4 regions of the Streptomyces sp. NPDC058650 genome follow, and region 4 is predicted to be linked to each of the others. Evidence: riboswitches for the same ligand, from Rfam matches in the RefSeq annotation. Region 4 holds a riboswitch; each other region holds the start of a gene.
The links. A riboswitch is a leader RNA that binds a small molecule or an ion and turns the genes downstream of it on or off. The one in region 4 is predicted to bind cyclic di-AMP.
Positions count from the first base shown of each region.

Region 1: linked by a shared signal. The riboswitch ahead of ACFWWU_RS06720 (C40 family peptidase) and the one ahead of ACFWWU_RS03670 (M23 family metallopeptidase) in region 4 are both predicted to bind cyclic di-AMP.
Region 2: linked by a shared signal. The riboswitch ahead of ACFWWU_RS14825 (transglycosylase SLT domain-containing protein) and the one ahead of ACFWWU_RS03670 (M23 family metallopeptidase) in region 4 are both predicted to bind cyclic di-AMP.
Region 3: linked by a shared signal. The riboswitch ahead of ACFWWU_RS19705 (peptidoglycan DD-metalloendopeptidase family protein) and the one ahead of ACFWWU_RS03670 (M23 family metallopeptidase) in region 4 are both predicted to bind cyclic di-AMP.

Region 1 covers NZ_JBHXRL010000003.1:131,981-135,220, reverse strand. Annotated here, with positions in the region: gene ACFWWU_RS06730 (ATP-dependent Clp protease proteolytic subunit) at 69-692, shown strand; gene ACFWWU_RS06725 (hypothetical protein) at 700-1,005, shown strand; cyclic di-AMP (ydaO/yuaA leader) riboswitch at 1,320-1,526, shown strand; gene ACFWWU_RS06720 (C40 family peptidase) at 1,530-2,006, shown strand; gene ACFWWU_RS06715 (ATP-binding protein) at 2,169-2,597, opposite strand; gene ACFWWU_RS06710 (8-amino-7-oxononanoate synthase) at 2,759-3,240, opposite strand, start outside.
Region 2 covers NZ_JBHXRL010000007.1:140,041-143,280, forward strand. Annotated here, with positions in the region: gene ACFWWU_RS14815 (phosphocholine-specific phospholipase C) at 1-323, shown strand, start outside; gene ACFWWU_RS14820 (hypothetical protein) at 372-992, opposite strand; cyclic di-AMP (ydaO/yuaA leader) riboswitch at 1,361-1,545, shown strand; gene ACFWWU_RS14825 (transglycosylase SLT domain-containing protein) at 1,551-2,432, shown strand; gene ACFWWU_RS14830 (alpha/beta family hydrolase) at 2,426-3,240, opposite strand, start outside.
Region 3 covers NZ_JBHXRL010000010.1:83,926-87,165, reverse strand. Annotated here, with positions in the region: gene ACFWWU_RS19710 (SGNH/GDSL hydrolase family protein) at 1-522, opposite strand, end outside; gene ACFWWU_RS19705 (peptidoglycan DD-metalloendopeptidase family protein) at 672-1,712, opposite strand; cyclic di-AMP (ydaO/yuaA leader) riboswitch at 1,717-1,873, opposite strand; gene ACFWWU_RS19700 (tyrosine-protein phosphatase) at 2,267-3,088, shown strand; gene ACFWWU_RS19695 (DUF6126 family protein) at 3,108-3,240, opposite strand, start outside.
Region 4 covers NZ_JBHXRL010000001.1:745,023-748,262, reverse strand. Annotated here, with positions in the region: gene ACFWWU_RS03675 (aldo/keto reductase) at 1-212, opposite strand, end outside; gene ACFWWU_RS03670 (M23 family metallopeptidase) at 297-1,499, opposite strand; cyclic di-AMP (ydaO/yuaA leader) riboswitch at 1,511-1,657, opposite strand; gene ACFWWU_RS03665 (PP2C family protein-serine/threonine phosphatase) at 1,859-3,106, opposite strand.

The sequences.
Region 1 (3,240 bases), on a different contig from region 4:
CTCCCCATCTTACGGCCTGTACGTCCTGTACATTTTTGACAGAGACAGATCGATGGAGGTGCTCAGCCATGGACGCGCGCTACGTTCTGCCCGAGTTCACGGAGCGGGCCAGCTTCGGGACCCGGACCCTCGACCCGTACTCGAAGCTCCTCGAGTCCCGGATCGTGTTCCTCGGCACGCCGGTCGACGAGACCTCGGCCAACGACGCCATCGCCCAGTTCCTGTACCTCGACCACGCGGCGCCGGGCCAGGACATCTCCCTCTACATCAACTCCCCCGGCGGCTCCGTCACCGCCATGACCTCGATCTACGACACGATGCGGACGCTCTCCTGCGACGTGGAGACCACCTGCCTGGGCCAGGCCGTCTCCACCGCGGCCGTCCTGTTCGCGGCCGGCACGCCGGGCAAGCGTCTGATCCTGCCCGGCGCCCGGGTCACGCTCCGGCAGCCAACCCTGGACGAGCCCCTCCAGGGACAGCTCAGCGACCTCGACCTCCAGGCGAGCGAACTGCTGCGGCTGCGCGCGCTGGTCGCCGGGCTGCTCGCCGAGCACACCGGGCAGGAGCGGGAGCGGATCGACGCCGACATCGACCGCCTGACCGTCCTGGACGCACCGGCGGCCGTCGCGTACGGCCTGGCGGACCACGTCGTCGTGAACCGGCGCTCCGCCGCCGGCGGTACGGCACGGTGAAGCGGCCGTGGTCCCCGAGCTGCCGCCGCTGCCGGCCCTGACCCGGGCCGAGGGCGACCTCATCGACGCGTACCTCGAAGTCGTCGACCTCCTCGGCAAGATCAATCCATCCAGAAGTACGCATACCTATGGGGCGTTGCGTGCGGCGCAGGCCCTGGTGGGACGCGCGGAGGCGCTGCGCGAGGCCCTGACGCTCATGCATAAACGGGGCGAGACCGACGTCCACGCGGACACATTGGCGCGCGCCCTAAGGGTGTTGAACGGAGAGCGCCGGGCCGACCGGGTCACCGTCCCCCGGACTCGCGCGAGTTGACATTTCCGCGTGTCGTGTCCAGGGCCGGTCGGGCGACACGCAACGCAGAATCCCTCCCCCGTTCGGCGTAGTCGACGAGTCGACATATGAAGCGGGCGAGTTGCGCAACAGGTGTACGCATTTGGCGGAATCGAACGTTCCATCGCTGGTACGCGGCTCGTAGGCCAAACCTCCGAAGATCACAAAGGCGGTCTGTCCACCCGAACGGATCAGTCGTGAGGAGCCTCACATATCGCCGTTTCAGCTCGGTTTTCGCCCATGTCGTGGGTCAAGATCCCTGTCGACGACAAGCCCCCGCCACCGCGGCGGGGCGGTCCGGGCGGACGCCGAGTCCTGCCGCTGTCCCGGACGTCTGGTCGACAGGAGTGGATCGGCAGGAGTGGAGGACCCAATCAGTACGGAACGTTCGCGCTGTCACCGCAGCGGGCCCGTTCCTTGGGGTGAAGCCGCAGCCGCGGCCGGGCATCTTCGCCAGCCCGAACCCGACAGGTCATCCTTCGCAGGCGGCTGACGAAGGGTTGCGCATGACCGCGCAGATGCATGTCCCGTCCCTGCTGTCCCGGGCCGGAGCCGTCTCGGCTCTCACCCTCGCCGCCGTCGGCGGCACGCTGTTCGCACCAGGCGCGGCATCGGAGGCCCAGGCAGCGACGACACACGCGAACAAGGCACTGAGCGTCGCCGCGTCGAAGAAAGGATCGCCCTACCGGTACGGATCGACCGGACCCACCCGGTTCGACTGCTCCGGTCTGACGCTCTACGCGTACAAGAAGGCGGGCAAGTCGCTGCCTCGCACCGCGCAGCAGCAGTACAACAAGTCCCGGCACATCTCCTCGTCCAGCCGGCAGAAGGGCGACCTGGTCTTCTTCCACTCCGGCGGGAGGGTCTACCACGTCGGCATCTACGCCGGCAGCGGCAAGATCTGGCACTCGCCCAAGACGGGCTCCTGGGTGAAGCTCGACAAGATCTGGTCGTCGAAGGTCTACTACGGCCGCGTCCGATGACGGACCCCGGGAACTGACCCGACCGAGCCGGAGGGTGCGGTGGCGCCGCCGCACTCCTTGCTCACCAGCACGCCTCGCTCACCAGCACCCCTCGCTCAGTCGGACGCCTCACTCAGCCGCACGCCTCACTCAGCCGCATGCCTCTCCTCGACGGTACGAGCCCTACACCGGGGCCATCGTCCACGGGAGGGTGATCCAGACGGTCTTGCCACCCTCCTCGGTCGGCGTGACCGAGAGGCGGCCGCCGGCCTCCGCCGCGAGGACGCGGATGATGACCATGCCGCGACCGTTGTCCTGCTGGACCGCCGCCGGAAGGCGGCGGGGCCAACGGGGATGACTGTCGGTCACACCGATGTGCAGGCGCTCCTCCCGCTCCAGGCGGAGGTCGACCGTGAAGGTGGGCGACTGCCCGAAGGTGTGCTGGACGGCGTTGGTGGCCAGTTCCGAGACGATCAGCCGGATCGAGTCCGCGATCTCCGCGTCGTCGTCGAGCCCCCAGTCCCCCAGGACGTCCGCGACGTATCTCCGTGCCGTGCGGACCGACGCGGGATCGCTCGGCAGAGTGACGGATACTTCCTGATGGTCTGCCATGGCGGCGCTGTCCCTTTCCCGCCGGGGACACCACCCCGGATTGCGCTTCGCGTCAGAGTGCAACCGATCGTGCCGCCCCGTACGGCCTTCCACCACGAAATGCGGGGATCTATCGCCCGAAGCGGTGAACTCTGCTGCCCGAGAACGCTCTTGGGGTCGCCTCAGGCGGCGGGCGCGGTACGCAGGATCGTCTCCACCGCCCGTCCGAGCTCGGCGTCCGTGAGGTCGGCGCGGGCCGTGAGCCGGAGCCGCGAGATGCCGTCCGGCACGGACGGGGGCCGGAAGCAACCGACCGCCAGACCCTGTTCGCGGCAGTCGGCCGCCCAGCGCAGCGCCGCCTCGGGCGAGGGGGCGCGCACCGAGACCACGGCCGCGTCCGGCCGCGCGGCGGTCAGTCCGGCCGCCGTGAGGCGCTCGTACAAGGTGGTGGCGACGGCCCGCGCCCGCCCGGCGAGCGCCGGCTCGGCGGCGATCAGCCGCAGGCTCGCCAGCGCGCCGCCCGCCGCGGCCGGGGCGAGCCCGGTGTCGAAGATGAAGGTGCGCGCCGCGTTCACCAGGTGCTCGACGACCCGGGCGGGGCCGAGGACCGCGCCGCCCTGACTGCCCAGGGACTTGGAGAGGGTGAGGGTCGCGACGACGTCCT
Region 2 (3,240 bases), on a different contig from region 4:
GCGACGCGTCCAAGGCCGGCAAGGCCGTGGAGGTCGCGGCCCGGTTCGCGCCGGAGGCGGGGACGGGCCGGACCGCCCTGTGGTTCAGGATGACCAACACCTCGGCGGGACCGGTGACGTTCACGATCCGTTCGAACGCCTACCGCACGGACGGACCGTGGACCTACACGGTCCCGGCGAACTCCGACCGCGAGGACTTCTTCAACGCGGTGGCCTACAGCGGCGGCTGGTACGACTTCACGATCGTCGCCGACATCGACGGGACCTGGTCACGCCGGTACACCGGCCACATCGAGACCGGAGCCCCGAGCGTCACCGGCTGAACCCTTCGCACACCGGCCGGCGTCACCCGCCGACCTCACCCGCCGGCCTCACCGGCCGGCGTGCGCGGCGCGTCGGATCGTCGCGTCGAGGAGGCCCACCGCCTCGGCGGCCGTACGGCCGGGGGCCCGGTTCCACGGACCGATCAGCTCGCCCCATCCCTGAGAGCGGAGCTCGGTCATGATCCAGGCGGCCGCCTCGTTCATGGTGTCCACACCGCCGTAGCCGAGGCGGTGGGCGGCGAGGAGCGCGCCGCAGACGCAGCGCGCTCCCCGTGCGTCGCGCAGCTTGTACGGGGCGTTCTGCCAGCCCCACTCCGTGAGCACCAGCCGCGCGTAGCCGAGGTGGACCGAGGGGCGCAGCTCGGGGCGGCCGATCCGGCGCCAGGCGTGCAGTCGGTCCGGGAGTACGGCCCCGATGCGGCCGGGCAGCGTGCGTTCGGCGGGGGGCGGCGGCGGGAGCGCGTCGAGCGCGTCGGCCACGAGCCGGTCCACGGACACGGTGAGGAGGGACCGCCAGTCGGCGGGCTCGGGCGTCGGCTCCGGCGCGGGGGCCGGTCGAGCGGGGGCGGTCCAGTCGGTGACGATCCGCTGCCAGGTGGCGCTCTCGAAGAGAGCGGCCGCCTCGCGGTCGAGTCCGTCCGGGCTGAGCGGGGCGATGGAGGTCGGCATCCGGGAGGCTCCTGGGTCGGGGGGGACTCCATCTTTCAAGAAGAATGTCTGGTTTGCGACTTTTGCCCGCACCGGGCGTGCCCCTCACGCCCGGTGCGGGCGAACAGCCCAGCCCGGGTAATTTCCGCTCATTTACTCACCAACGGAATTACATCGCATATTCGGACATTACCCTCCTGGTGATGCGGTTCACTTTCTCTCGCCCCCGCCAGGGACCCGTACACCCGCAGGCCTTACCGCGCACGGAAGTTCATCGGATCCCGAGTGCGGTCGATCTTGAATTCCTTGAATTCGGAGATCCAATTCCGGCTGCGAACGTTCGGCTCCTCTTGTTATCCGCCGCAATGCTGGCCTACGGTCACCCCCATTCGAGCGGAACGCCTAATCCTGCCGCCGCCCGAAAACACCTCCCTTTCACCCGACGGCAGGAGCGGGGGACCCACGAATTCGCCGGTCCGGAATCCGGAACGGCTCGGGGTGCAGCCGCGTGCGCGCGGCCGGACATCTCCCGTCCGAACCCGACAGCTCACCCCGCAGGCGCCGGAGAGGAAATCCGTCATGCCTGCACACGGTAAGCACCGCCGCCCCCGACGCCGCACCGTCTCCCGCGGCCTCGCACTCGCCGGCACGGGCGGGGCCGCGCTGGCCCTGCCGCTGGTCGTCCCCGCGACGGCCGGCGCCGAGACCGTTTCGGCCGCACCCAAGATCGCCGCGCAGTCCTTCGCGGCGCAGCCCGCCACCGCTCCGGCCGCCGCTCCCTCGGCCCCCGCCGCCGCGCGCACGTACACCGTCGTGAGTGGTGACTCGCTTTCCCTGATCGCCCAGAAGAAGGGAATTCAGGGCGGCTGGAAGTCGATATACCAGGCCAACAAATCCGTCGTGGGTGACAATCCGTCACTCATTCACCCCGGTCTCGAACTGACGATTCGTCGGGATTCCGCGAAGCCCGCCCCGGCGGCCGCGACCGCACAGAAGAAGAGCTCCACGACCACTGAGCGGGCGAGCCGCTCCCAGCGCCGTGCAGCGGCTCCGGCCCCCGCCTCGGGTGCCTCCGCCGCGCAGGCGGCGCCCGCCGCCGCGCCCGCCGTCAAGGCCGCCCCGGCCGCCGCCACCCAGTACGCCGACAACCTCGACGGCTGGATCCGCGAGTCGCTGGACATCATGGCCCAGCGCGGCATCCCCGGTTCGTACGACGGAATCCTCCGCAACGTCATGCGCGAGTCCTCCGGCAACCCCCGGGCCATCAACCTCTGGGACTCGAACGCCGTGGCCGGCACCCCCTCGAAGGGTCTGCTCCAGGTCATCCAGCCGACCTTCGACGCCTACCACGTGCCGGGCACGTCCACGGACCTGTTCGACCCGGTCGCCAACATCACGGCCGCCTGCAACTACGCGGCCGACCGCTACGGCTCCATCGACAACGTCAACGGGGCCTACTGACGCCGGAACCACTCGGCGAACCAGTCCGTGGCGAGCTCCGCCACCTCCTCCAGGGCACCCGGCTCCTCGAAGAGGTGAGTGGCGCCGGGGACGACGGTCAGCCGGTTCTCGCAGCGCAGCAGGGCCTGGGCGCGTCTGTTGAGGTCCAGCACCAGCGCGTCCCGGCCGCCCACCACCAGGAGGGTCGGGGCGCGCACCCGGCCCAGGTGCTCGCCCGCCAGGTCGGGCCGGCCACCGCGTGAGACGACGGCGGCGACGCCGGAACCGGGATCGGCCGCCGCCCACAGCGCGGCGGCCGCACCCGTGCTCGCCCCGAAGTAGCCGAGCGGCAGATCGCCGCCCTCGGGGTGCCCGGCCAGCCAGTCCGTGGCGCTCGCGAGCCGTCCGGCGAGCAGCGGGGTGTCGAAGACGTGGGCCCGGTCGGTCGCCTCGGCCTCGGTGAGCAGGTCGAACAGCAGCGTGCCGAGACCGGCCCGGTTCAGGGCCGCCGCGACCGCGCGGTTCCGCGGGCTGTGCCGGCTGCTGCCGCTTCCATGGGCGAAGAGGACGATGCCGGTCGCCCCGTCGGGGACGGCGAGCCGTCCGGCGAGGGTGGCACCGGTCGCCGGGATCCGGACGTCCGTGTCCCGGACGACGGGGTCGCGCGCGGCCCGGCTGCGGGCGAGGCAGTCGAGCACCTCCGCGTCGGACGTCTGCGAGAAGTCGCGGTAGAACTGGCCGATCGCGTAGAAGAAGTCGGGCTCGCGAACGCTTACGGTCTCGTCGGCCTCGCCCCCGAGGCGGGCGGTCCAGCCGTGCGGCGCGACCG
Region 3 (3,240 bases), on a different contig from region 4:
CTGCACCGACTTGAGGGACCACAGGTCGAGGACCGGGCAGTCGTAGCGGTCCGCGATGGACCGGACGTGGGCGGTGTAGGTGGCGATCTTCCCGCGCAGGTGCCGGAGCACGGGGATGTCACGGGTGTCGAAGCCGGTGGTCACCATGACGGTGCCGACGGCGGAGGTCAGGTCCGCGACGGCCCGCTCGAAGCGCTCGGCCACGTCGTCGGGGTCGGTGCCGGGCCGGATGATGTCGTTGCCGCCGGCACAGAAGGTCACCAGGTCGGGGGCGAGTTCCTTCGCCCGGGGGACTTGTTCCGCCACGATCTGGTCGAGCAGGCGCCCGCGTACGGCCAGGTTGGCGTAGCGGAAGTCGTCGTGCTCCGGCAGCTGGTCGGCGAGCAGGACCGCGAAGCGGTCCGCCCAGCCGACGTACGTCCCGTCGGGTCCGGGGTCTCCGACGCCCTCGGTGAAGCTGTCACCGATCGCCGCGTACGACCCGAATGCGTTCTTGTCTCTTGATCTCGAATCGTCTGCCACGGGAGCACATCCTTCCCTTTCGGTGTGACCTACGCGACCGTAAGGAGGGGTTGACGCCTGGTGACATATGCCACCGATAAAGATTCTCCCAAGCCGGAATACGCCGACGGCCCGGCACACACGTGCCGGGCCGTCAGGAAGCGTCCGTGTCAGATGGAGACGCCGTGCTGGCGCAGGTAGGCCAGCGGGTCGACGTCGGAGCCGTAGCTCGGCGAGGTGCGGATCTCGAAGTGCAGGTGCGGGCCGGTGGAGTTGCCGGTCGAGCCGGACAGGCCGATCTGCTGGCCGCCGGTGACGGTCTGGCCGGACGAGACGGAGAGGGAGGAGAGGTGCGCGTACTGCGAGTAGTTGCCGTCCGCGTGCTGGATGACGACCTCGTTGCCGTAGGCGCCGCTCCAGCCGGCGGAGACGACCGTGCCGGCGCCGACGGCGCGGACGGTGGTGCCGGAGGAGGCGGTGAAGTCGACACCGGTGTGGTAGCCGGAGGACCACATGGAGCCGGAGGCGCGGTACGGGGTGGAGAAGCCGGCGTCGACGGGGGCGACCCAGCCGGACGCGGAGGTCGAGGCCCCCGACGACTGCGAGGTCCGCGACGACTGCGACGAGGAGGACTCGGCGGAGGCGGCGGCCGGGGCGGCGGAGCGCTGGCTGCTGCGCGAGGCGCGCGAGGTGTCGCCGTTCTTCTCGGAGGTCTGGGTGCTCTTGGGGGCGGCCTTCTCGGCGGCCTTCGGAGCGGCCTTCGGAGCCGCCTTCGGGGCGGCAGCCTTGGGCGCGGCGCTCTTCGGAGCAGCGGCGGCGGTGTTCTTGGCGCCGAGGGTGAGCTTCATGCCGGGCAGGATCAGCGAGGGGTTCTCGCCGACGACCTGGCGGTTGTCCGCGTAGAGCTTCTGCCAGCCGCCGGCGAGCCGGTACTCGGTGGCGATCTTGGACAGGTAGTCGCCGCTGACGACGGAGTACGTCTTCGGCGCGGCCTTCGCGGCGGCGGCGGGCGCGGCCTGGAGGGCGGCGGGCGCCTTCACCTGAGCGGCGGCGGCGACGGCCTGGGCGGGGACGGCGGCCTGCTCGGCGGCGTGGGCTCCGGTGGCGCCGAGGAGCGGAAGCGCGACGACGGCGCCTCCCGTACTGGCGACGACGAACCCACGCGTGATGGAATTGATCTTGGGACGGCGGTGCTTACCCTTCGCGGGCATGGCGAATTCCTCTCCGGCGCCTACGAGGTGAGCTGTCGGGTTCGGACTGGAGATGCCCGGCCGCGTTCTCACGCGGCTTCACCCCGAGCCGTCCTGTTGTCGCGGGACCGGCGTACTTCCTGGGTCCCCCGCTCCTGCCACGCATGGGATGAGTGCGGATTCCGGACGGTGGCAGGATTCGGCGGTCCGACCGGATTGACGGTGACGCTAGACGAGCGGGGTCGGAGCGAACAAGCCACAGATTTGCGCCGGCATTACCCGGGCCGCGTTCCGGACGGAATTCCGGTCACCCTCCGTCGATGACGGTCCTTCGATTTCCCTTTTGCGTACGGCAATTGCTTGGGGCCTTCGGCCACGATCCGTCACTTCTATGACCCTGCTCACGCGGCACCGCCCATCTCGCCTGTAAACAGGGCGCGTTCCACTTAACACCCCATTTCGGACAGATCCCCCATTCCCGTCCCGGGGGGTGCGCCGACCCCCTCTCACCTGGATGATTGTCCTAGGGACCGATCTCGCATCGGGCACCCGAACGACGACCCCCAGGAGCATCCGTGACGCAGCAGCTGCCGCAGGTCCCGCCCACCGAAGCGAACGAACCCGAGCTGGCCGAGGTCCGCAACTTCCGGGACGTGGGCGGCCTGCCGACGACGGACGGGCGCGCCGTGCGACCCGGACGCCTCTTCCGCAGCGGCCACCTCGCCCACGCCACCGAGACCGACGCCGCCTTCCTCGCCTCGCTGGGCCTGCACACCGTCTTCGACTTCCGCAACGAGGCCGACCGCAAGGTCGAGGGCGCGGACGTCGAGCTCCCCGGCGTGCGGAACGTGAACATACCCCTCAACGACCCGGCCGACGGCAAGGAGTTCTGGAAGCTGGTACGCGACGGCGACGTCGAGCAGCTGCGGGACATCCTGGGCGACGGCAAGGCGGCGGCCCGAATGTCCGACTCGTACCGGAAGATGGTGATCGAGCGGACTCCGGAGCACAGCAGGATCCTGCACTCCATGGCCGAGGAGAGCGTCCCGGCGCTGATGCACTGCGCGGCGGGCAAGGACCGCGCCGGACTCTCCATCGCGATCACGCTGCTCGCCCTCGACGTCGAGCGCGAGGCGATCGAGGCGGACTACGTGAAGTCGAACGACCCGCACCGCCGCTACAAGGTGCGCCGCAGCTCCACCGCCGCGGACGCGATGTCGCCCGAGGTGATGGAGCTGCTGAGCCCGCTCTTCGACGCGCGGCTGGAGTACCTGCGGGGCGCCTTCGAGACGATCGAGGCGACGTGGGGCTCGGTGGAGACCTACCTCACGGAGGGGCTGAAGCTGGCCCCCGAGACCCGCGAGCGGCTGCGGGAGCGCTTCCTCACGGAGGCGTGAGCCCGCCCGGAGCGCCGCTCTACTGGTTCTGCCCGCCGAGCATGAAGAGCAGGTAGAGGAAGCCGGCGAAGAGGTGCCCGGCGATCAGGTACGCGAAGAGGCGGAGGACCAGGCCCTTGGGGAACTTGCCTTCCCCGCGCTCCTCGCCGGTG
Region 4 (3,240 bases):
CCGATGACGGTCTCGGACTCGCCGCCCTCGTTGCCCTCGGCCCAGGCGGAGTACGCGTCCGCGGTGTCGACGAAGTTCCCGCCGGCGGCGGCGTAGGCGTCGAGGACGGCGAAGGACTGTGCCTCGTCGGCGGTCCAGCCGAAGACGTTGCCGCCCAGGGCGAGCGGGAAGACGTGCAGATCGGAGGAGCCCAGCGTGCGGAGAGAAGTCATGGGTTGATCAACCCTCCGCACCGCCGGGCCTATTCCGGGCAAGGCCCGGGAGTGTCGGACGTCAAGGCGTCGGACCCCGGAGCGTCAGATGGACAGGCCCTTGGAGCGGAGCCAGGCCGCCGGGTCGATGCCGTCGCCGCCGGAGGTGTGGACCTCCATGTGGAGGTGGGCGCCGGTGACGTTGCCGGTGGCGCCGACGCGGCCGATCGTCTCGCCGGTGGTCACGGTCTGACCCGCGCCGACCGTCATGGAGGAGAGGTGCGCGTACCAGACCTCGGTGCCGTCCTCCAGCTCCAGGACGACCCGGTAGCCGTAGGAGCCGGACCAGCCCGCCGACGTGACCGTGCCGCTGTGGACGGCCTTGAGCGGGGTGCCCGTGGGGGCGGCGAAGTCGAGACCGGTGTGGTAGCCGGAGGACCACATCGAGCCGGACTGCATGTAGGTGGCGCTGAGGGAGTACGAGGAGAGGGGCATCGAGTAGCTGGCGGCGAGCTGGGCGAGGCGCTCGGCCTCGGCCTCCGCGGCCTTCCGCTCGGCCTCCGCCTTGGCTTCCGCCTCCGCCTTGGCCTTGGCTTCCGCTTCGGCCTTGGCCTTCGCCTCGGCGGCCGCCTTCTCCGCCGCATCGGCCTTGGCCTCGGCCTCGGCCGCCGCCTTCTCGGCCGCGGCCTTCTCGGCGGCGAGCTTCTCGGCCGCGTCGGCGGAGGCCTGCTGCTGCTCGGCCTGCTGGAGGATGCGGGCGCGCAGGATCTCGCCCGCGTCGGCCACCCGGGCGGTCGGGGCCGTCTCGGCGGTCCCGGTCTGCGTGGTGTAACCGGCCTGGGTGGTCCGGGCGGTCGCGGCGGTGCCGTTCGTCTTCTCGCCGGCCGGGGTGACGTACGTGGCGGCGGTGAGCGGGTTCGGGTTGCCGCCGGTCGCCTCGATGGTGTCCCGGATGCGCTGGTCGGCGTCGTCCGCGTCGTCGGTGAACAGCGCGCCGACGCCGGGGAGGTCCTCGGCCGCCGGGAGGTTCAGGTCGGGGAGGTCCGGGAGCGATATCGCGACCGGCGGCTTCTCCTGCGCGGTGGCGAGCCCGCCCGCACCGACGGCCGCGATGACGCCGACGCCGAGGACGGTGGAGGAACGGGCGAAGTTGGAACGCTGCTTGACGACCCGGTGCCGGCCGCCGGAGCGGCTCTCGGCGCGGAGGGATCCCTCGGTGGGGTTCCACTCGGTGTCCGGAGCGGCAGGACCCGCACCACCACCGAAGGCATCGAAGGGTGCTTCGGGTGCGGGAGTGTTGGACGCCACGAAGGCGCGCTCCTTTCCTTCCTTCTCGCCTACCGGGTTAGCTGACGGGTTCGGAGCAGGAAGGTCTCCTACGGGCGCGGTCGCACGGGTGCGAAGGGCCCGATTCACCCCAAGTAGTGGTTCCCCGGTTCCTTTTCAGGATTCGGCGCGTGCGCACGGTGCCGTCTCTTGCGACGGTTGTGACGACCGCGCTGCGTTATCGAACGTTAATAGACAGGGGGGTCCGATTCCAAGCCGTTCCCGGTGATCATTCATTGAATTGGTGGGGAATCGCCCGAGTTGACCCCCCTTCAGCAAGAGGCGGCCAAACTCTCGCGATCTGACGTTGTGTCAATTGTTATCGCAGCGACACCCTGTGACTACGCCTGGTGACCGGGGCGGATCGAGGGTCCTCCCGGCTGCGCCGGCGGTACCACCGGCATCGTCCGTCGCCTCTCCGGCTGCCCCGCCGCGGGCCTGCTCAGCGCGAGCAGCGCCATGTCGTCCGTCGACCCGCCGCCCGTGTGGAGCCGTACGTCGTCGACGAGCGCGTCGAGCAGCTCCTCGGGCCCCGGGAAGATCCGTCCGGCGAGGCGGGACGCCGGGTCGTAGAAGACGCCCTCCGCGTTCCGCGCCTCCGAGAGGCCGTCCGTGTAGAACAGCAGCGTCGCGCCCCGCGGGTACGGCCGCTCCTCGGCCCGGTCCGGCCACGCCGCCAGCTCGCCCATGCCGAGCGGCAGCGCCGGCTCCGCCGGATCCAGCACGTCCAGGTTCCCGTCCGCGTACAGCAACAGCGGTGGCGGATGGCCGCGGTTGACGACCCGTACGCTCCCGGCGTCGCCCTCGCCCCCGCCCGTCCCGTCGGCGCGCGGGATCTCCGCCAGGACGGCCGTCGTGAACCCCTCGAAGGCGTCGAGCCCGTGCCTGCGGGTCCCCTCCCGGGCCAGCGCCCGTTCCAGCCGCTGCGCCACCCCCTCCAGACTCGCCTCCTGCTCGGCCGCCTCCCGGAACGCCCCGATCACGACGGCGACGGCCTCGACCGCTTCCATCCCCTTGCCCCGCACGTCCCCCACGACGAGCCGCACCCCGTGCGGGGTGTCCTGCACGGCGAACAGGTCGCCGCCGATGAACGCGTCCGCCTGCGCCGCCTCGTAACGGGCCGCGCACTGCAGCCCGCCGATCCGCTCGTCGGGCGTCGGCAGCACCGCCTTCTGCGCGGTCTCCGCGATGACCCGCGCGGAGGCCAGCCGCTCGCCGCTGCGCCGCACGACCCGGTTGACGAGCATCGCGAGCGCGGAGACGGTGACGACGGTGAAGACCTCGGTGAGGGCCGGGACCTCGGTCGCCGTGCCGTTGTAGACGTGCAGCCCGACGCAGGCGAGGACGGCGGCGATCCCGGTGAGCAGGGTCGTGAGCGTCGAGAAGAACGGCGCGGCGATCAGCGGGGCGGCGGAGAAGAGCGGCGCGGCCGTGTACGTGGCGGGCGTCGACAGGTCGAAGACGACACCGCCCACGATGATCAGCGGGGGCAGCGCACGGAGGAAGCGCCGGGCCCCTCTGTACGGGCCGGGGCGGCGGCCCTCGCCGCCTCGCCGCCCGCCGCCCGCTGCTCCTAGGGGGTGCCCCACCTGTGCTCTCCTGCCCGGTCCGCACCGGCCACGGTGTTCCCGTACCGCGCCCTCCCAGGGTGGCCGCCACCGCACCCGGTCGCGACCCCCATGGGGCCGACTGGCGTACGCCCCCCTCGCTTCCGAGCACGTCC